2 linked regions of the Prochlorococcus marinus CUG1416 genome follow. Each later gene encodes a partner of the first gene's protein in a complex. Links are inferred from orthologs where the notes say so. Each region holds a gene or a part of one and is shown on either strand. Other genes may lie near its edges. The genes, in order: tsaD and tsaE.

Evidence for each region.
Region 2: the proteins of tsaD (region 1) and tsaE are in contact, whole or in part, in a crystal structure (PDB 6N9A), measured with the Thermotoga maritima proteins. The link is inferred for Prochlorococcus marinus CUG1416 from one-to-one orthologs. Residues at the interface, in WP_004082750.1 of Thermotoga maritima: Cys10, Asp11, Arg49, His50, Leu82, Gly84, Gly135, Gly136, Glu154, Thr155, Leu156, Asp157, Asp158, Ser159, Glu162, Asp165, Lys166, Arg169, Leu170, Tyr175, Lys213, Thr214, Leu217, Tyr218, Gln221, Arg222, Asn324; in WP_004082108.1 of Thermotoga maritima: Leu37, Gly38, Lys46, Lys57, Val59, Lys60, Ser61, Thr63, Phe64, Thr65, Leu66, Met67, Val69, Pro71, Tyr82, Arg83, Leu84, Asp86, Asp88, Phe89, Asp93, Ile128, Asp130, Glu131, Arg134.

Annotation. Positions count from the first base shown.
Region 1 is NZ_JAAORM010000002.1:194,042-204,061, forward strand. The notes cover bases 6,580-9,487. They hold tsaD (tRNA (adenosine(37)-N6)-threonylcarbamoyltransferase complex transferase subunit TsaD), read left to right. Parts: upstream 6,580-7,452; coding sequence 7,453-8,523; downstream 8,524-9,487. Other genes in these bases: gmk (guanylate kinase), read left to right, coding at 6,580-6,645; psaJ (photosystem I reaction center subunit IX), read right to left, coding at 6,661-6,795; HA146_RS02430 (Photosystem I reaction center subunit III), read right to left, coding at 6,823-7,377; HA146_RS02440 (high light inducible protein), read left to right, coding at 8,529-8,705; HA146_RS02445 (cation:proton antiporter), read left to right, coding at 8,869-9,487. Also shown: cobM (precorrin-4 C(11)-methyltransferase), read right to left, coding at 1-383; lgt (prolipoprotein diacylglyceryl transferase), read right to left, coding at 376-1,269; petA (cytochrome f), read right to left, coding at 1,282-2,235; petC (cytochrome b6-f complex iron-sulfur subunit), read right to left, coding at 2,240-2,776; HA146_RS02400 (DUF3067 family protein), read left to right, coding at 2,900-3,217; twin-arginine translocase subunit TatC, read right to left, coding at 3,186-3,944; HA146_RS02410 (hypothetical protein), read right to left, coding at 4,034-4,285; HA146_RS02415 (NFACT RNA binding domain-containing protein), read right to left, coding at 4,316-6,016; more of gmk, read left to right, coding at 6,091-6,579; more of HA146_RS02445, read left to right, coding at 9,488-10,020.
Region 2 is NZ_JAAORM010000005.1:498,229-508,057, forward strand. The notes cover bases 4,220-6,936. They hold tsaE (tRNA (adenosine(37)-N6)-threonylcarbamoyltransferase complex ATPase subunit type 1 TsaE), read left to right. Parts: upstream 4,220-5,217; coding sequence 5,218-5,655; downstream 5,656-6,936. Other genes in these bases: ahcY (adenosylhomocysteinase), read right to left, coding at 4,220-5,166; HA146_RS09055 (carbohydrate kinase family protein), read right to left, coding at 5,613-6,611; HA146_RS09060 (alpha/beta fold hydrolase), read left to right, coding at 6,701-6,936. In the rest of the region: response regulator transcription factor RpaB, read right to left, coding at 1-81; HA146_RS09020 (hypothetical protein), read right to left, coding at 258-779; rod shape-determining protein MreC, read right to left, coding at 779-1,528; HA146_RS09030 (rod shape-determining protein), read right to left, coding at 1,533-2,585; HA146_RS09035 (single-stranded DNA-binding protein), read left to right, coding at 2,718-3,089; HA146_RS09040 (DedA family protein), read right to left, coding at 3,086-3,745; more of ahcY, read right to left, coding at 3,748-4,219; more of HA146_RS09060, read left to right, coding at 6,937-7,615; HA146_RS09065 (RpoD/SigA family RNA polymerase sigma factor), read right to left, coding at 7,600-8,601; mgtE (magnesium transporter), read right to left, coding at 8,702-9,829. UniProt on the Escherichia coli protein: Required for the formation of a threonylcarbamoyl group on adenosine at position 37 (t(6)A37) in tRNAs that read codons beginning with adenine.

The sequences.
Region 1 (10,020 bases):
ATAGTTAACTCAGCTTCATGATATGCTGCTGCGACTTGAAAAGCACTTACACCTGGAATAACTTCGATTTCAATTTTTTCTTTTTTTAAAATTTCTATTTGTTCTCTAATCGCGCCAAAAAGACAAGGGTCTCCATCATGCAATCTTATAACAGTTTTCCCTTCCTGAAATTTTTTTATCATAATTGAGGTGATTTGCTCTAAGTTGAGCGAACTCGTTTTTATATTTTCAGAACCTTCTTTAGAAAAATCTAAAATCTTTTCAGGAATTAGAGAATCAGTCCAAATAATGACATCTGCAATTTTTATCTTTTTTAAAGCTTTTAGTGTTAATAAATCGGGATCGCCCGGACCAACGCCAATAAAGGATATTTTTTTATCCATTCTTTCTGTTTTTACCACTATATGTTCTTAATCTTAAAAAAAATATTCCAATTAATCCAGAAGAAAATAGAAAAATACTTATAAATTGAGCCATTCTTATACCGCCACTACAGAAAGGCGGAAGCCCACCAATACATAGTGGATCAGTTCTTAAGCCTTCAATCCAGAATCTTCCAAAGCTATAACTTATTAAATAAAGACAGCTAATAAAGCCAGGCCTAAAAAAATCTGTTTTATTCTGTTTATTAAAGATAAAAATAAGGAGGATGAATATTAAAAAATTCCACAATGACTCATAGAGAAAAGTAGGATGAAAAAATTCGTAATTAATAAATTCTAAAGGCCTATTTTGGATAGGTATAAATAATTTCCAAGGCAAATTTGTAGGCACTCCAAAGGCTTCGTTATTGAAAAAATTCCCCCACCTTCCTATAGATTGTCCAAGAATAATCGAGGGTATTAATATATCTATAAAAGTTTTTAAATGAATGTTTTTCGATTTACAGAAATAAATAATAGATAATAATCCTCCAATTAGACCTCCATGGATTGCTATGCCTCCTTCCCAAACTGCCAGAAAAGAAGGTATTTGAATGGTGTTATTGAATAGTTCTAAAGAAGTAAAAAAGTTCTCTCCGCTATATTGCCTCCACTCAAATATTACGTAATAAGCTCTAGCTCCAATTATTGCAAAGATTATTAATGATGGAAGTATTTCACTAATGTATTGTGGGTTAATATTCCTTGCCTTTGCAAGTTTTTTAGAGACAAATAGGCCTATTAAAACTGAAACCGAAATTAGTAATCCATACCATCGAATTGTAAGAAATCCTAAATTTAAAAATGTTTCACCTGGAGATTGTATAAAAGCTTGAAATATAAGCATTTAGAAAGAAAGTTAGATACCCTCTGCTGCTTGCACTTTTTCTACTTGTTTTTTCTTTAATACTAAAAGTATTTGTGTTAGACCTACACCAATAAAGAATGCAATTAATCCAATTACTCTGTAGGGGCTTTGAAGTACAACTTCAGCATCTAATTGCCCAAAGCCGCCAACGTTGGGATCATTAGTAAGTGGATCACCTGCATTAATTTTGTCTTGTGCTTTTACGATAATTTGAGGACCAACAGGTACTGATTCAGTAGTTATCTCACCATTATCGTTTTCTATATTGATCTTATAGCTACCATCTTCAATTGTGTCTATTGAATTAATAGTTCCTGAACTGGAAGAGGTGAAAACTACATTATTGCTTTTGTCTCCAGTTGGGTATACCTGACCTCTACCTCTATTGCCTCCTATATGTAACGAGTATTTCCCATAGTGATATTCTTTATTAGTTGATGGATCAGGGGAAAGTACAGGGAAAACGATTTCTTTATTGGTATCGCCGGGCAAAGGACCAACGATGATGATATTATCTTTCTCTTCACTGTAATTAGTGAAATAAACCCCTTCTGTCTCCTCTTTGATTTCTTCGGTCCATCTTTCTTGTGGAGCAAGTTTAAAGCCATCAGGCAGCATTACAACGGCACCAACTTGTAATGGAACTTCAGAACCATCAGCTCCGATCTCTTTCAAGTCATTTTTGTAAGGTATTTTGACAACAGCTTTAAAAACACTATCAGCACCAACAGATTGCGGAACCTCTGCAATAGTAGGCATTTGAGCTAGATGACAATTCGCACAGACTATCTTTCCTGTAGCTTCTCTTGGGGATTCGTAGTTTTGCTGAGCCCAAAATGGATAAGCAAAAGTGGTCTTAGGATAAAATACAATGCTCGAAATGAAGAGCAGAGTGAAGATGAATAAAGTTGTTTTTCTCATGATTTGATTTTTAAGATCTTTCATTTTTTTATGCCCACCAAGGATTTTCATTAGTTCTAAAGTCTGTTTCTGACCATTGTTTTACAAGTACGGCATCATCTTCAATATCTACATGAGCCAGTGCTAAAGATAAAGGAGCAGGACCTCTGACTACCTTCCCATTTGTATCGTACTGACTACCATGACAAGGACATATAAATTTATTAGCGCCACTATCCCATGGGACAACGCAACCTAAATGAGTACAAATTGCATTTAAACCAAATTCTCCTATTTCCCCACCCTCATTAACTATTAAATAAGTTGGATCTCCTTTGAGACCCTGTACTAGGCTTCTGTCACCTGCTTGATGGTTGGCTAACCATCCTGTCTTAGTTACTGGATTCCCTAATTCATCTTTAGCAGAAGTTCCACCACCACCACCACCTGCTCTTAAAGGCATGAAATAATTAGCTACGGGATAGAGGGCTCCTAAAGCTACACCAGTCGCAGTACCAAATGTAAGAAGATTCATAAATTGCCTTCGACCCATTGAAGGGACATCATTGGAACTTAATTGAGTCATTCGCTACTTGGTTCTGTTATTTAATATTTATTATGGATCAAATTGCTCAATTTCTGTTGCAAATAGATAGGACTTTTAATAATTTAAAGTAAAAGTTTTGGAAGTCTTAATTATTTGATTCAAATGAAACCATTACTAGTTGATGAAGTTATTCATTATTTGATTCATCGCTGGGGAAAAAAATATGACTTTAGACTCTTTAGAAGAGGAAAATTTGTCTATTTTCAAATGATGTGGGGATTCCTTGGACAGGAATCATTTCCTCTAAGTGAAGTTGAATATAAAAAATCGATAGCAGATAAAATTGAGATTTTAAATAGAGGTGGATACTCAGAGGAAGTAAGGGAATGGCTAAAGAAAGTCAATGCTAGGCCAAGGTTAGGTAGAGCTGTCAGCTTGAAATTAAATATTAATGAGAAGATGAAAGAGTTTTTGACTTGAGATTTTCTGATAAGTAAGTTAATCCAGTACCCACAAAAAATAAAAATACAATCGATATAGATAGCAATGACATTGTCAATGGGTCTGTTGAAGGGGTAATCACTGCAGATAAGATTGCGGAGGAGATTACAACTATTTTCCAATTCGAAATCATTTTCTCTGTAGTAATTATTCCAAGAGAACCAAGAATAAATTGTAATACTGGTAATTGAAAAGCTAATGCAGTGCTAGACATTAATAAAAGAACGAAATCAAAATATCTCTCTATCGACCATGTTGGTTCAACAATGTCAGCACCAAAAGTAATAAAGAAATTAATGGCGGCAGGAACTAATATCCACCATGAAAAAATTAATCCTAAAAAAAATAGAAGACCTGAACCAAAAACTGCGGGCAAGATAAGGCTTTTTTCTTGTTTTGTTAATCCAGGTGAGATGAACAATATTATTTGATAAAAAATATAAGGCATAGAAACTATTAACCCGCTGTAACCTGCAACTTTAATAGCGACAAATAAAAACTCTCCTGGAGCAAGTTGTAATAAATGAATATCGCCAGCTGGAATTTCTAAAAAAGATATTAATGGCTTTATAATTAGAAAACTAAAGAATATTGAAATAAGTATTGAGTAAATTGAGTTTAGTATTCGTTGACGAAGCTCTTCTAAATGATCACTAAAAGTCATTCTATCTGAAGATTTATTTTCACCCTGACCTGTACCTTTCATTATTGTTTGATAAAGATTTTGTAAGAAAAAGGTTTAAAATTACTCTCGCCAAAGTCAAATTTTATTTTTGATCAATTTAGTTATTTGCTTCATTTAGGATTGGTTGGATCTGGTAATAAGAAAGGAGGGGCATCATTTAAAGATGATTCTCCATAAGTTTCATACTCTCTATACCCACCCATTTTTCCATTTGTTTTCATTAGAGCACTTACGAAGGCAAGTAATAAGAAAACAGTAGGAGCTCCAATTATTAATGCAGCGCCAAATAGATATCCAACAATAAATTCTGGAAAACTATGATTTCCTAAAAATTCATGAGTACCCAAAAGAAAATCAAACATTTAGATTTATAAATTTTTTTTTATTATAAACTAAATTACAGTTTTAAGATTTTTTTTAATGTAATCTTCTCCTCTTGTAGGATTTCCCCAAATAATTTCTACATTTTTAAAGGAAACGCATCCAGGTCCTCCTTTTTTTATTTTTTGCAAATCTTTAATCTTTACTAAATTAATTGGAACTTTAATGTTTCTTTTTGCCTTACTAAATAAAGCAGCTAGATCTGCAGCAATTTGAAGATCTTGTTCAGATGCTGCTTGAGATGAAGACTTTAAAACCACATGACTTCCTGGAGATTCCTGTGCATGAAACCATAGATCGCCCTTTTTTGAAAACTTAAAGCTTATTAAATCATTTTGCCTCATATTTCTCCCAACTTGAAGCTTCAATCCTGTAGGAGTATCAACTTGCATTGGTGAAGATTGTATCTCAGATGAACTTTTCTTATCTTCTCTTTGCCTCTTTAGATGAATATTAAACTCGTTACAAATTTCTTCAATAATTTCTTCTAATAGTTTAATTTTTACAATCAGATCTTCATGATTTAAAGAATTTAGATTTTCTAAAAGTGTAGTGAATTCATCTAATCTATCCAGATTAGTTTTGTAAATATTGAGTCTTTCTTTTATCAATTCTCTAGATCTTTTTAGTTTTTTTGATTTTTTATAGAGTTTTTGTCCTCTAATAATATCTTGTTTTTTGATCTCATTTGTTGTGAATATCTTGTCAGCTTTTTCTTTATATACTTTGTAGTTTTCTGACTTTGATAGAAGATCATATTGAGCATTTAAATTCTTTTTTTCATTATTAGTTTGTTTGAAAATTATCCCTTCAATTTTTTTTACTAAGAATTCAAGTTTTTTTTGTTTTAAATGATAATCATAATAATTCTCTAAACCAGTGCATAAATCTATTTTATTTTCACAGTTAATTTCTTTATCTAAAAACCAAACGCAATAAAAACATTTATTAAATATTGAAAAATTAAAGTTATTGTTGTTAAACCTATTTATCCATATCTTCCAACTTTTAAATATCTCCTTTAAGTTCGCATCGCTAATGAAATCAATATTTTTTTCCATTATTTCCGAATAGCTAGTGTTACTAACTACCTCTAATTGTTTTGTGAGGATAGGGCTTACTCCTTGGTAGGTATTTATTAAACAGTATTTTAAAGATTCAGGTACTGTTGAAATTGAGTCTTTCCATGATTGAAAAGACTCATCTTCTCTAGGTCGTTTTTTGAGATTGACTGGAGGGTCAGAATAAATTGACCCTGTTGAAATTGTTCTAAAACTAGATTGACTTGAATTGATTTGCTTACCTACTGCAATTATTTTATATTTATTATCCAAATAAAAAATATTACTATGTTTTCCCATTAACTCAAAAATTAAATACTTGCTAATATCATCTCCAGGTTTTTTTGCAAAACCAAATTTTATAACTCTCTCGAAATCATCTTGATTAATCGAAATTAAAGCCATATATTTTAATCCGTATCTGATTTGTTTAGAAAGTGTGCTTTCTCTTCCAATCTTTTCTGGCTTATTTATCTTTAGTATTCTGGGAGAGTCACCATTCCATGAAACTTCTAACCAAGTTTGAGAATCAACGCCTCTGAAACATAATTGAATAGTATTAGGCTGTGGTTGTTGGGCAGTTTCGAACTTTGTAGGTAAAATGTTCTTTGTTAAATAATGCAAGACAGATCTAATCGATGTAATATCCATTATCTGCGGCACACTTTTTTGCATTATTTCTTTTTAATTCACAAGATGTTCATTTTACTGTAAAACTTTTTTATATGAAAAATCAAAAAAAACTCATTATCCTTACCGGACCTAGCGGGGTGGGTAAAGGAACTGTTGTTAAAGAAATATTAGGTAAAGATAAAAATATTTGGCTTTCAATATCTGCAACCACTAGAGAACCTAGAGAGGGAGAGAAGGAGGGAGAAAACTATTACTTTTTGAATCAAGAAAAGTTTAAAGAAATGATTAAAAAAAACCTTTTTCTTGAATGGGCTCAATTTGCTGGGAACTATTATGGAACTCCTTTATCTTCTGTCAATGAGAAAATTAAAAAGGGATTTAACGTTTTACTTGAAATTGAAGTGGAAGGTGCTAAGCAAATAAAGGAAAAGTTTCCTGAATCACTTTCAATATTTTTACTCCCTCCGGACAAAGCAGAGCTAGAGAGAAGAATAAGAAATAGGGGCACAGAAAAAGAAGAGGCAATTAAAAAAAGACTCTTAAGGGCTAGTTATGAGATTTCAGTATCAAATCAATTTGATTTTCAATTAACAAATCACAATGTTGATGAAACAGCTAAAAGAATAATCAAGTTAATACAAACTTGACTATTCTCTCTCTAATCAGCTCATTGGGTGGAATAATAAGTCTGGGAAAAATCTATTAAATTCAATAATGATTCCTGCGGTCATAGTAATCCAAGCTGCTGCTACGACAGGAGCTGATCTCATGTATTTTGTACTAAATAGTTTGAACATTTTTTTGATTAATATTTAAGTTAAGGTTTAGCGTGGACCATTTAGAGTGATGTTTTTATCTGATTCTCTAAGTTCTCCACTTCTTCCTTGCTTGTTTGCAAGTAATGGCCACTGGGCTCCTTTTATAAGACATTTCTGGGCTAGCCCGAAGTCTATAAAGATTTCCATGTCAGCAGGATTTTTAGTCTTTTTAGATTCAATTAGATACTCTCTCCCTGACCAACCAATTATGCCAGCAATATATATAAATATTGTGCCTGGAATAAGAAGGTCTCCTTCATGGCCTCTGTTTAAAAGTGCTCCCCATGGTTCTAATGGGGCTCCCAAAATTAAATGAGGTAAGCCATCATCACCGCAAGATGCTTTGCCATATCTTTCAAATCTTGCTATGTCTTTTTGAGTAGTAGCAGAACTTGCTCTCTCAATGAACCTAGGATTTTCAGAGCATTTATTGAGTGCTGATGCAGTAAATTCTGTGCTTGCTCTGTCTGCGTTTAAGGCAGGCCCATTAGCAGCTAAGGCAATTGGAGTAATTCCTAGGAACAGAAAAAACGAGGTTATGATTGAAAAAAAGAATTTCATAAGTTGCAATCTTTAATTCCTTTATAGTGTGTTAAGTAAGAAATTAATATTAAAATAGAACAAGTTGAACCAAATATGCGTAAAGTTTTAGCTATTGAAACAAGTTGTGATGAGACATCTGTCTCAATAGTTTCTAATATTGGCGATACTTTCATTATTCATTCAAATATCATTGCATCTCAAATTGAGGATCATTCAAAATGGGGAGGAGTTGTTCCTGAACTTGCAGCTAGAAAGCATCTAGAGTCATTACCTTTTGTTTTAGAAAAGGCTTTAACAGTATCAAAAATGAAAATTGAGGAAGTTGATTATATTGCATCAACTGTAGCTCCTGGATTAGTTGGATGTTTGCGAGTTGGATCCATAACTGCAAGATCACTTTGCATGTTACATTCAAAGCCATTCTTGGGAATTCATCATTTAGAGGGGCATTTATCTTCAATTCTATTTTCAGAAAACTATCCAAAGAAATCTTTTCTTACATTACTTGTGAGTGGCGGACATACAGAATTGATAAAGGTTGATAATAGAAGGGGAATGCAAAGACTTGGAAAAAGTTTTGATGATGCAGCTGGAGAAGCCTTTGATAAAGTTGGAAGATTATTAGGTCTTAGTTATCCCGGAGGACCGGCAATTGAAAAGATTGCTAAAAATGGGGATCCTATGAAATTCAATTTACCAAAATGTAGGATTTCTGATAAAAAGGGCGGATTTCTTAAATATGATTTCTCTTTTAGTGGTCTAAAAACTGCTGTTTTAAGATTAGTTGAGAAAATAAATTTAGACGGTAAGACTGTCCCAGTTCCTGATATTGCTGCAAGTTTTGAGAGGGTAGTGGCAGAGGTCTTGGTAGAGAGAACTATAAGATGTGCAATAGATCATAGCTTGGATAATATTGTTGTTGTTGGAGGAGTGGCTGCTAATAATACATTAAGAAAAATGATGATTAATGAAGCTAGTAAAAAATCTATTAAAGTTCATTTAGCTCCCCTTAATCTTTGTACAGATAATGCGGCGATGATTGGAGCAGCAGCGTTGTTCAGGATCAAATTTAAGGATCATTTAAGTTCCCTTAAATTAGGTGTATCAGGAAGACTATCAATTGAACAAGCCAATACCCTTTATGAAGAAAACCCTCCTTTCTAACTTCAATGAACAAACAACCTAAAATCGAGATTAAAGAAACAAAAAACCTTGTTGATAAGCAGGAACTGAATTTATGGAAAAGAGGGTTTACCCCGCAAGCTGAAATATGGAATGGAAGGATGGCAACTATTGGTATAGGAATAATTCTTATTGTTATTGCTTTAATAAGCCAATTTTCCTAGTAGAGAAAAATTGTTTGACTTATAAGTGGTTTTGAGAGATTTAATGGATTTGAGCTTTGTTCAGCTGATTAATTAAATTAAAAAGTATTCTATTTAATGGACTTGTGATGAGATTATTGATTTAATCAAAATAATTAATAGTTTTTATTATTTATAAGTTTATATGACGCCTGAAAGGCTTGGATTACTTTGGGGAATAACTGTATTCGCAGGTGCTTGTGCTCGACTATTCTCTTCTTTTACAGGATTCCCAAGTGTTGTTATTTTATTACTTTCTGGATTATTCATCGGAAGATCAGGCTTAGGATTAGTTGAGCCTTTAGATCTTGGACAAGGGCTTGAAACTATTGTTGGACTTTTAGTCTGCTTAGTTCTATTTGAAGGGGGACTGAATTTAAAATTGCCTGAAGGGAATATAAGAAATACTGTTTTGAAAATTTCATTATTAAGACTATTTATTTCATTATCAGCTGGAATCTTTATTGCTCATTGGCTGGCTGGTCTTTCATGGCAAGTTGCAGGAATATATAGTGCCATAGTTCTAGCTACTGGACCAACAGTAGTCTCTCCATTAGTTGAACAAATAAAATTAACTTCCCCTCTTTCGGAAGTTTTAAAAGCTGAGGGGTTGTTACTTGAACCAATTGGTGCAGTCCTAGCTTTGTTACTTTTAGAACTGACTTTAGGGGACCTACGTGGGATTAACGATGTATTTATTGCATTAATGCAAAGATTAGGGGGCGGAGTTCTAATAGGTTTAAGTTCAGGATGGTTACTATCAGAAATTTTAAAAAAAATAAAAAATGAAGCCTCATTTGGTATAGAACTCCAGGTTACCCTTGGTTTTATTTTCCTTGTGTATGGAATTTGTGAATATTTTTTACCAGAATCAGGATTGCCTGCATCTGTCGCTTCAGGATTTATTGTGGGTAAAAGAGAAATAATTGATAAGGATAGATTGGATAATCTAATAGGTGAATTGGCTCAATTAGCAATAACAGTTCTTTTCCCTCTTTTGGCAGCGGATGTTTCTTGGGGTGAATTAAGTCCGCTGGGTTGGGGAGGGGTGGTTTGCGTTTTTATGATAATGATAATTGTTCGTCCTATTGCTATCTTTTTAGCAACAATGGGCAGAGAATTAAACTTAAAGGAAAAAGTATTTTTAGCCTGGTTAGCTCCAAGAGGTATTGTTACTGCAGCAGTAGCCTCTCTTTTTTCTATCAGATTAGAGCAGGCTGGTATCCTTGGGGCTGGACGTCTACAAGGCTTAGTTTTTCTTACTATATTAATGACAGTAGGAATTCAAGGACTTACG
Region 2 (9,829 bases), on another replicon or contig:
TCCTGCTAATTGAAGTCTTGTAACTAATACCTTCAAAACTGCTGGTTCATCATCAACAACTAAAATTCTTGCTTTTGACATAGTTAAAAAAGATTTCCAGATATTTCAAAGCAAAGAATTATTGCATTGAATTTTCATTCTAACAATTAAAAATATAACATTACGAAGCCTCAAAGAGATATTCAATAGATTTAAAAACGATTTTAAATAATTTCATGATATGCATTTTTCGAACACTTTTTACTTCTCTGCGAAATTTATTTTTGTAATTTTCTCCTTGAATATTTAAAGATTCTCAAAAGTTTAGAGCAAATTAAAGGAGCCAAGAAACCTGTAAGAAAAACTTCAGCTAGGATATTTTGAAAACTGGTGACATAAAATAAAAAAGGAATATCTGAAAAATTTTTAAACAAAATCTGCAAAAAATAAAGCGTCCCGCATAAAAAACTTCCAAAAGCACAAATTAAACCATACCTAAAATGTCCTACGAAAATATCACTATGTAATTTAATTCTCCCAAAAAAAAATCCACATAAAATTAAACCTGGAATTTGAGTAAAATTACTATCTAGAGTTAAAGAATCTAAAATTAGACCTAAAAACAAACCAAATATTACTCCATTAATCGATCCATTAATCATTGACCAAGGCAACAACCAAAATAAAGGCCAATATGGCTGAACACCTAAAAATCCTAGCCAATTAGGATGCCATAAAAAAATAATTGGGATAAAAATAAAGAAAATTATAGACAATTTTTTTATAAAAAATTTTTTCATTAAATTTTTACTTTTAAAATTTGTACCCAATCAATTGCGTGAGGTTTTGCCAAAAGTGATATTGTTGCCGTTTTTATTGCTTTAAATGGCTCATCTACAGATTGGACAACACCAATAGGGATATTTGGAGGTAATAAAGTACTAGCAGGAGAAGACGAAACGAAATCTCCTGCTTTTATATCAGCATCTTTTGAATAAAGTATTAAGCGAGGATAATCATCTCCTAAACCGACCAGTAATCCATTAATTTGAGCTCTGTCAACCCATACTCCTACCTTACTTTCTGGTGAGGTTAATAATCTTACCGTCGAAGTAAATAAAGAAGTATCGTTTACTCTTCCTAATAATCCACCAGGACCAATAACAGTACTGCCAATTTGCACTCCATCTTTTGAACCTTTGTTTATTATTATTTGTCTCCACCAACTACCTGTTTTTCTCGAAATAACTGCAGCTGAAACATTATCATTATTAGATGATTCTCGCAGAGATAAAATTTTCCGTAATCTTATATTATCCTTTTTAAGAAGATTTAAGTTTATTAAATATTCTTGGTCTATACTCTTAAGAATAACTTCTTTTTGAAATTGACCAGGCCAAAAAGGCTTTGAAATGAAATAATAAAAATCCTTATAAATAGATCCTTTTGATATCCTTACAAAAACTAAAAATAAAAAAATTCCAAAGATTATCCAGTTTTTCTTTTTATGCCACCAACGACTAGTAGAAATTCGTCGGATATCTAACATAGTATTAATCTCTTATCGCGTTCCTTATAAACTCTGGAGTATCAACAACTCTTTTAAGTGTTTTAAAATCATCCAACACCTGCCCACAACCATTAACTACGCATAGCAGTGGGTTTTCTGCTATGTGAGTAAAAATTCCCGTTTCATCGCTCAATAAATCATTAATGCCTCTTACTAAAGCTCCACCTCCTGCAAGCATAATTCCCCTATCAACAATATCTGCCGCAAGTTCAGGGGGGGTTCTCTCTAAAGTTCTTTTTACAGCTTCAACTATTTTGCTGAGTGTATCAGCCATGGCCTCTCTGATTTCTCCTGATGTCAAGGTTACTGACCTAGGTAAACCAGATAAAAGATGTAAACCTCTAACTTCTAAAGTAGTTTTATCAAAATCATCATCTGGAAATGCAGATCCAATTTTGATCTTAATATCTTCTGCAGTTCTCTCTCCAACAACTAAATTATGAACTTTTTTAAGATATAAGGCAATTGATTCATTTATTTCGTCGCCAGCTATTCGCACAGATTCACTTAATACAGTTCCACCCAAACTTAATACTGCAACCTCGGTAGTCCCACCACCAATATCAACAATCATGGTTCCAATTGGCTCAGTTACTGGTAATGATGCTCCAATTGCTGCTGCAACAGGTTCATCAATTAAGTAAACTTCTCTAGCTCCAGCTAATCCAGCTTCTCTTACTGCTCTTCGCTCAACACTGGTCACTCCACTTGGAATACCAATAACTATTCTTGGAGCTACTATACCCTTACCTTCGTTACATTTCTGAATAAATGTTTTTATCATTTGCTCTGCCGCATCAAAATCTGCGATAACCCCATCTCTTAGTGGTCTTACAGCTCTTATATTGCCAGGTGTTCTTCCAAGCATTAACTTTGCTTCTTTACCAACAGCCAATGGAACACCTTCCTCTAAATCTATTGCTACCACTGAAGGCTCTTGTAAAACAACTCCCTTCCCTGATACATGTATAAGAGTATTGGCAGTTCCCAAATCTATGCCAATATCTCTAGAAAATTTAAATCTGTTAAAAATCACAATAAGAATTCTTTTTTTAAATAATATATCTATTTTTTGCTAAGCTCTCAAAATTCTCTCGTTTAGTTATGAATAGCACGCAAAACTTTGAGCAGAAACTAAAAAAATGAGTAGTATTAAAAAAAAATAATTATGGAAATTAACACTATCAACCTTGTTGGCAGAGCTGGTAGAGAACCAGATGTAAGATATTTCGAATCTGGTAGTATCGTAGCTAATTTCACTCTTGCAGTGAACAGAAGAAGCAGAGATGAAGAGCCAGACTGGTTTAATTTAGAAATATGGGGTAAACAAGCCCAAGTAGCAGCAGACTACGTTAAAAAAGGATCTTTAATTGGAGTTACAGGAAGCTTTAAAATTGATAGTTGGAAAGATAAAAATACTGGTGAAGACAGATACAAACCAGTTATTAGAGTTGATAGATTAAACTTGCTAAGCTCTCGAAAAGAGTCTGAAAATAACCAATACTCTAACAACAGTAATTCTAGTGAAATACCTTTTTAGGCTTTAATTTTTTTAATAAATCTAATAAGTATTTTTATTAAAAAATATAAAAAAATTAAAATTAAAATTGGCTTCACAACATATTTGATTTGATCTAAATAAGTTTCAATGATTGGATAATTTTCACCAAATAAATAACCTGCATAAGTAAGAAGTGCTACCCATATCAGGCTCCCAAATGTAGTCCAAATCAAAAATTTTCTTAATGGCATAAGTTCTATGCCAGCGGGAACTGAAATCAAAGTTCTTATACCTGGTACTAATCTGCCCCAAAAAACTAAAGAAACCCCGTATTTATCAAACCACCTTTTACTTTTACTTAAATCATTAGAAGAAATACCCAAATATTTTCCTTTTTTATCTAGAAAATTTGAAAGTCTTTTTTCATTTACTAATCTACCTAAATAGTACCAAGGCAATGATCCTAAAATAGTTCCAAGCAATCCCCAAAAAACTAAAATATAGAAATTTAATTTTTGTTGATAAACGAAAAAACCTCCTAATGGCATTATTATTTCCGAAGGAATTGGAGGTATTATGTTTTCTAAAAACATAGCCAAACAAATAGTGAGGTATGCAATTATTGAATTCTTTTCAACAGCCAAACTAATATAGTCGGGGATTGAAGTAAGAAAATTTACAAAAATTAAACTCAAACTTAGTATCTATAGAGTTCTGGTTTATAAGGTCCTTCAACAGAGACATTAATGTAGTCAGCCTGTTCTTTAGTTAATTGTGTTAATTTTGCACCAATTTTATCAAGATGTAATCTAGCTACCATTTCATCTAAATGTTTTGGTAAAACATAAACCTCCTTAGCATATTTTTCTGACTTATTGAAAAGTTCAATTTGAGCTAGTACTTGATTAGTAAAAGAATTACTCATAACAAAACTTGGATGTCCAGTGGCACAACCTAAGTTAACTAATCTACCTTCGGCTAAAAGGATTATTTTATTGCCACTCGGCAAAGTTATGTGATCAACCTGCGGCTTAATATTGTCCCATGGATAATCTTTCAAGGAAGCCACATCAATTTCATTATCGAAATGGCCGATATTACAAACTATGGCCTCATCTTTCATCTTAACGAGATTTTCGTTTGTAATTACCTGATAGTTCCCAGTTGCCGTAACAAATATATCTATATCTTCCACAACATCGTCTAACGTAACAACGCTAAAACCTTCCATTGCCGCTTGAAGAGCACAAATTGGATCAACTTCAGCAACTTTTACAATTGCACCAAGACCTCTTAATGACTGTGCTGAACCTTTACCTACATCTCCAAAACCCATCACTAAAGCGACCTTCCCAGCAATCATCACATCAGTGGCACGCTTTATGCTGTCAACTAGAGATTCTCGGCACCCATATAAATTATCAAATTTGCTCTTAGTTACTGAATCATTAACGTTGATAGCAGGGAAAGGTAAAGCATTTTGCTTTTGCAGTTGATAAAGTCTTGCAACTCCAGTTGTAGTTTCTTCAGTGACACCAATAATGTTACTTTTAATTCTAGAATAGAAGTAACTATCATTTGACAACTTAGACTTAATAGAATTGAATAAAGCAATTTCTTCTTCATTACCGGGATTATCTAAGACAGATAAATCTTTTTCCGCTTTACTACCGAGTATCAATAAACCAGTTGCATCTCCCCCATCATCAAGAATCATATTTGGAGAGTCTGAACCCCAATCAAGAATATAGTGGGTATATTGCCAATATTCATCAAGAGTCTCACCTTTTTTTGCATATACAGCAATTCCTTTATCTGCGATAGCTGCAGCCGCATGATCTTGAGTTGAAAAAATATTGCATGAAGCCCATTTCACTTCTGCACCAAGTTCAACAAGAGTTTCTATTAAGACTGCCGTCTGAATAGTCATATGTAAACTTCCAGCTATTTTTGCACCTTTGAGTGGCTTTTCAGATTGATATTTATCTCTAAGTGCCATTAATCCAGGCATTTCTGTTTCGGCAATTTTAATTTCTTTACGACCAAAATCTGATAAAGAGATATCGGCAATTACATAACTTGGTATTGAGTTTTTAACTGAATTTGAGATAACCATTTCTAGTAAATACTTTTTCTATTAAACTATAAATGATTTTTGAGTAATTTTGTGTTTGTTGAGAATTTAAAAGAGACTTTAAATTTAGGAAAAAAACTCTCACACAAATTAAATCCCCAATCAATTGTTTTATTACAGGGTCCAATAGGTGCTGGGAAAACTTCATTTGTGCAAGGGATTGCTCAAGGCTTAACAATCTCTGAAGACATTACAAGCCCTACATTTGCTTTATCACATCACTATAACTCCGGAAAAATTCCACTAATTCACCTTGATTTATACAGATTAGAAAATGTTTCTTCAGCAAAAGAAGTTTTTTTTTCAGAAGAAGAAGAGGCAATACAAAGACAAGCTATTTTAGTTATTGAATGGCCAGAATTAATAGAACCAGTTATTGATAATTTCTGGAAAATAGAAATTAGTTACGCAAAAAATTATGGAAGAAACTACGAAATACGAGATCCCAAAAATTTATTAACCTTCTCATAATATGGCTGTTGCTCGATAGCACCTTCACCAAGACAAGTTAATAATCCACAAACACCTGCGAACTTAATGCAATCTTCTATCTCTAGTTCATTTGAAGGATAGCCAGAAGCAATAAATTGTGAAATTAAGCCAGCTAAAAAAGCATCGCCTGCGCCAGTTGTATCAACAATTTTTTTTGAAGTAGGAGTTTCAGTAATTCCCTGCAATCCATTGATATACCATGCAACGGGATTTTTTCCATCAGTTATTATTACATCTGGTCTATTAGACAATTGTTGAGATATTATCAAGGGATTTTCATCCTCAAAAAACAAAGTTGCTTCTTCTTTAGCAAGTTTTAAGACATTTGCATGATTTAAAAATTTCTTGATTAAATTAACTCTCTCGGCTTTACTAATTTCTGATGAAAAACTTGAGTGATCCCAAAAGACCTCTCTCCAATTCAAATCAATAACTATTTTGACTTCAAATTTTTTAGCCTGTTCAAGAAGAAAAAAAATAGTCTCTGCTGATATTGGAGATGATAATAAGATCGTTCCCATAACTAAATATTTTGTTTCTAGAAAAGATTTCTCCAAATTTAAAATTTCTTTTTCTATGAATTTCTTACTAAGAACTTCGTCTGCAAAGCGTGAATGAGAACTTTCCTCAAAGCCTGAAAAAAAACGATCTCCAAATTGATCTCTATCTACATTAACCACGCGAGTAGATGAATCATTATCTAATTGCAAAAAATCTAAATTAACCTCCAATTCATTAAATTGCGTGATAAATTTTTTTCCATAATCATCACTACCCAAACTTCCTATAAATGTTGAATCTATTTTTAATTTTCTTAATGCACAAGCAACATTAGCCGGCGCACCTCCCAAAAAATCTGTAAATCCTTGATTTGACTTATTTCTGATTCTGTCTATTAAAGCCTCTCCAATACATATCACCTTTTTCTTTTTCATAAAATGAACGCTTTTTCATAGTTAAGAATAATTTATTAAAAACGAATAATTTTTTTTTGAATTAAAGTTTAATCAAAAGCATATTCATAGTGTCCTTAAATAAATCTGAAACTTGGAAGTGGAAAAATTGGGAAATTTCTTGGTCTTTATCAAAAGAATCTACTTCTGAAAAAAATATTAAAATTTTATTAGTTCATGGATTTGGGGCATCAAAAAACCATTGGAGACATAATCAAGATTTTCTCGGTAAATTTTCTAACTGCTACGCAATTGACTTATTAGGATTTGGAAAAAGCAGTCAGCCTAATGCTTTATTAAATTACGAACCTGACAAAGAAAACTCAATTAAATATTCATTTAACTTATGGGGTAATCAAATATCAACATTTTGTGAAGAGGTAATAAAATCTCCTGTTTACTTGGTAGGGAACTCAATTGGTGGTGTTATTGCATTAAAAGCTGCTGAAATCCTCAAAGATAATTGCAAAGGTGTCATTTTGATTGATTGTGCACAAAGAACTATGGATGATAAACGTTTAAAAAAAAGTGATATCTTAATGAATCTACTGAGACCCGTCCTTAAAACGATAGTCAGACAAAGAATAATCAGCAATACACTTTTCACAAGAGCTGCTAATCCAAAAGTTATAAAGAAAATACTTGAACAAGCTTACCCCTCAGGAAAAAATATCGATGAGGAATTAATTGAAATACTATATCAACCCTCTAAAAGGACAAACTCTAAAGAAGCATTTCGTGGTTTTATTAACTTATTTGACGACTATCTTGCTACAGACCTTTTCGACAAAGTTGGTACTCCAATCCAATTAATTTGGGGAGAAAAAGATCCTTGGGAATCATTAAGTGAAGCAAAAGAGTGGAAGAAAAAGTTCAGTAATATTAAAAGATTAGATATTATTAAAGGTGCTGGCCATTGTCCTCATGATGAAGAACCTGAAGAAACAAATACATTAATATGTGAATTTCTTCAGGAAACAAAATAAGCTTCTACATTTTCACTAAGTCTTCTCAAACCTCTTAATCCATCTCGTTCTAAATTTCTTACTCGATCTCTACTGATCCCAAGTACCCTCCCTATTCCTGTAAGAGACATTGGCTCATCACCATCCATCCCGTATCTCATTCTTAAAACTCTACATTGCAAATCTGGTAATTGATGCAAAAGAGAATGAAGATCGCCTCTCATACAATCCATCTCTATTTGTTCGTCTGGCAAATCCTCACCGCCTGCTAATAAATCTAGTAATACAGTATCTTCACCATCACCAACTTTTGTTTCAAGACTAACTGGTTGCCCAGCTTTGCACATTAAATCTTTAACATCTTCTTCAGGAAGCTCTACGTATTTTGCAAGTTCACTTACTGTTGGAGTTCTAGACATTTCTTGACTCAACTCTCTTTGACCTTTTTTAAGCTTATTCAACATTTCAGTTATGTGAATTGGTAGCCTGATTGCCCTACTTTTTTCAGCAATTGCTCTAGTAATACCCTGTCTAATCCACCAGTATGCATATGTTGAAAACTTGTAGCCTCTAGCTGGATCAAATTTTTCAACTCCTCTTACCAAACCTATTGTTCCCTCCTGTATTAAATCTAATAATTCCATATTTCTTTTAGTATATTTTTTTGCAACACTTACTACCAACCTTAAATTAGCTGCAACCATTCTTTCTTTCGCCCTCTGTCCAGCTCTCAATCTTTTTTTTATTATGGAAATAGATAAGTTTAATTTGTTTGATAATTCCTCAATACTTGGCTTTTCTCCTGTTAATTCAATAATTTCCAATTCTGCTCTTTCTACTTGCATATATTCTTGGACCTGCCTACCAAGAGTAATTTCTTGCTCGTGAGATAATAGCGGGACTCTACCTATATCCCTCAAATAAGATCTAACAAGGTCGACATCGTTAGCAGCTTTTAAACTTGATATTGTGACTAATTTATTCTCACTTAATGTTTCAGTAGACATGAAAGTTGAATGTTGTTTTGTAAACAATACCATTAAGAAATGTAAAGTTAAACAAAAAAATCCACATTTTTACAAAAATGAGAATAAATACCTACTAAATTTAGATTAAAGAAGAGCTTAATAACCATTTTGCAGTACTTAGATAAATAAATACACCTGCAATATCAGTTACGGTAGTTATGAAAGGAGAGGACATTAGGGCTGGATCTAACCTCATTCTGTCAAACATTAAAGGGAGGATAGCACCTGTAGTCGCAGCTAAAGTCGTTATAGATATTAAACTTATTCCTACCGCAGAGGCTATTAAAGGACCCTGCCCTTGCCACCAAGCGAAAGGGAAAACTACTAGCATCATCAAAACACCTAAAAGAGCGCCTGTAATTGCCTCCTTAACTACTGCTTTAATAGCACCAAGAGACTTCAACTTTTGAGTACTTAAACCTCTAATGATAACCGTTGAACTTTGAGCGCCAACATTGCCCCCAGTACCTATAAGCAGCGGAATGAATGCAGCTAGTAAAACTATTTCTTTTAAGATTTGATCATTCATCGCTATAACTTTTGTCGTCAAACCATTTGCCAAAACCAAAATTAACAACCACAAAATTCTTCGTCGAGCTATCGTAAACAAACTACTTTGAAAATAATCATCTTCATCTCCAGGTTGAACTGCCCCTGCCGCATAAATATCTCTTGTTGCTTCTTGCTCTATAACGTCAATTAAATCATCGACAGTTACTATCCCAACGAGTCTTTTTTCTTTATCAACAACTGGGAGTGCTAGAAAATCATATCTTTGTATTGCTCTTGCGACCTCTTCTTGATTCGTATTCGTAGAAATATTAACCACATCTCTTGTCATAACATCCCCAATTGGCTTAGAAGGATCAGCAGTTACAAGGTCCCTTAAAGAAAGTATCCCTGTCAAATGTCTTTCTTTGTCCGTAACGTATAAGCTATAAATTGTTTCTGTGAATGGAGCCCTTTTTCTAACTAAAGAAAGAGCCTCAGCTGCTGTTTGCATCTCTTTAAGGTCTATGAATTCAGTTGTCATTAATCTTCCAGCAGTTTCCGGCTCATATCCAAGTAATTCAGCTGTGACTTTCCTTTCACCTGGACTCAGAGCAGACAAAAATTTTCGTACAACTTTTGCAGGTAATTCATCAAAAAGTTGAACCCTATCATCAGGCGACATTTTCTCAACGATTTCTAAAACTTCTCCTGAACG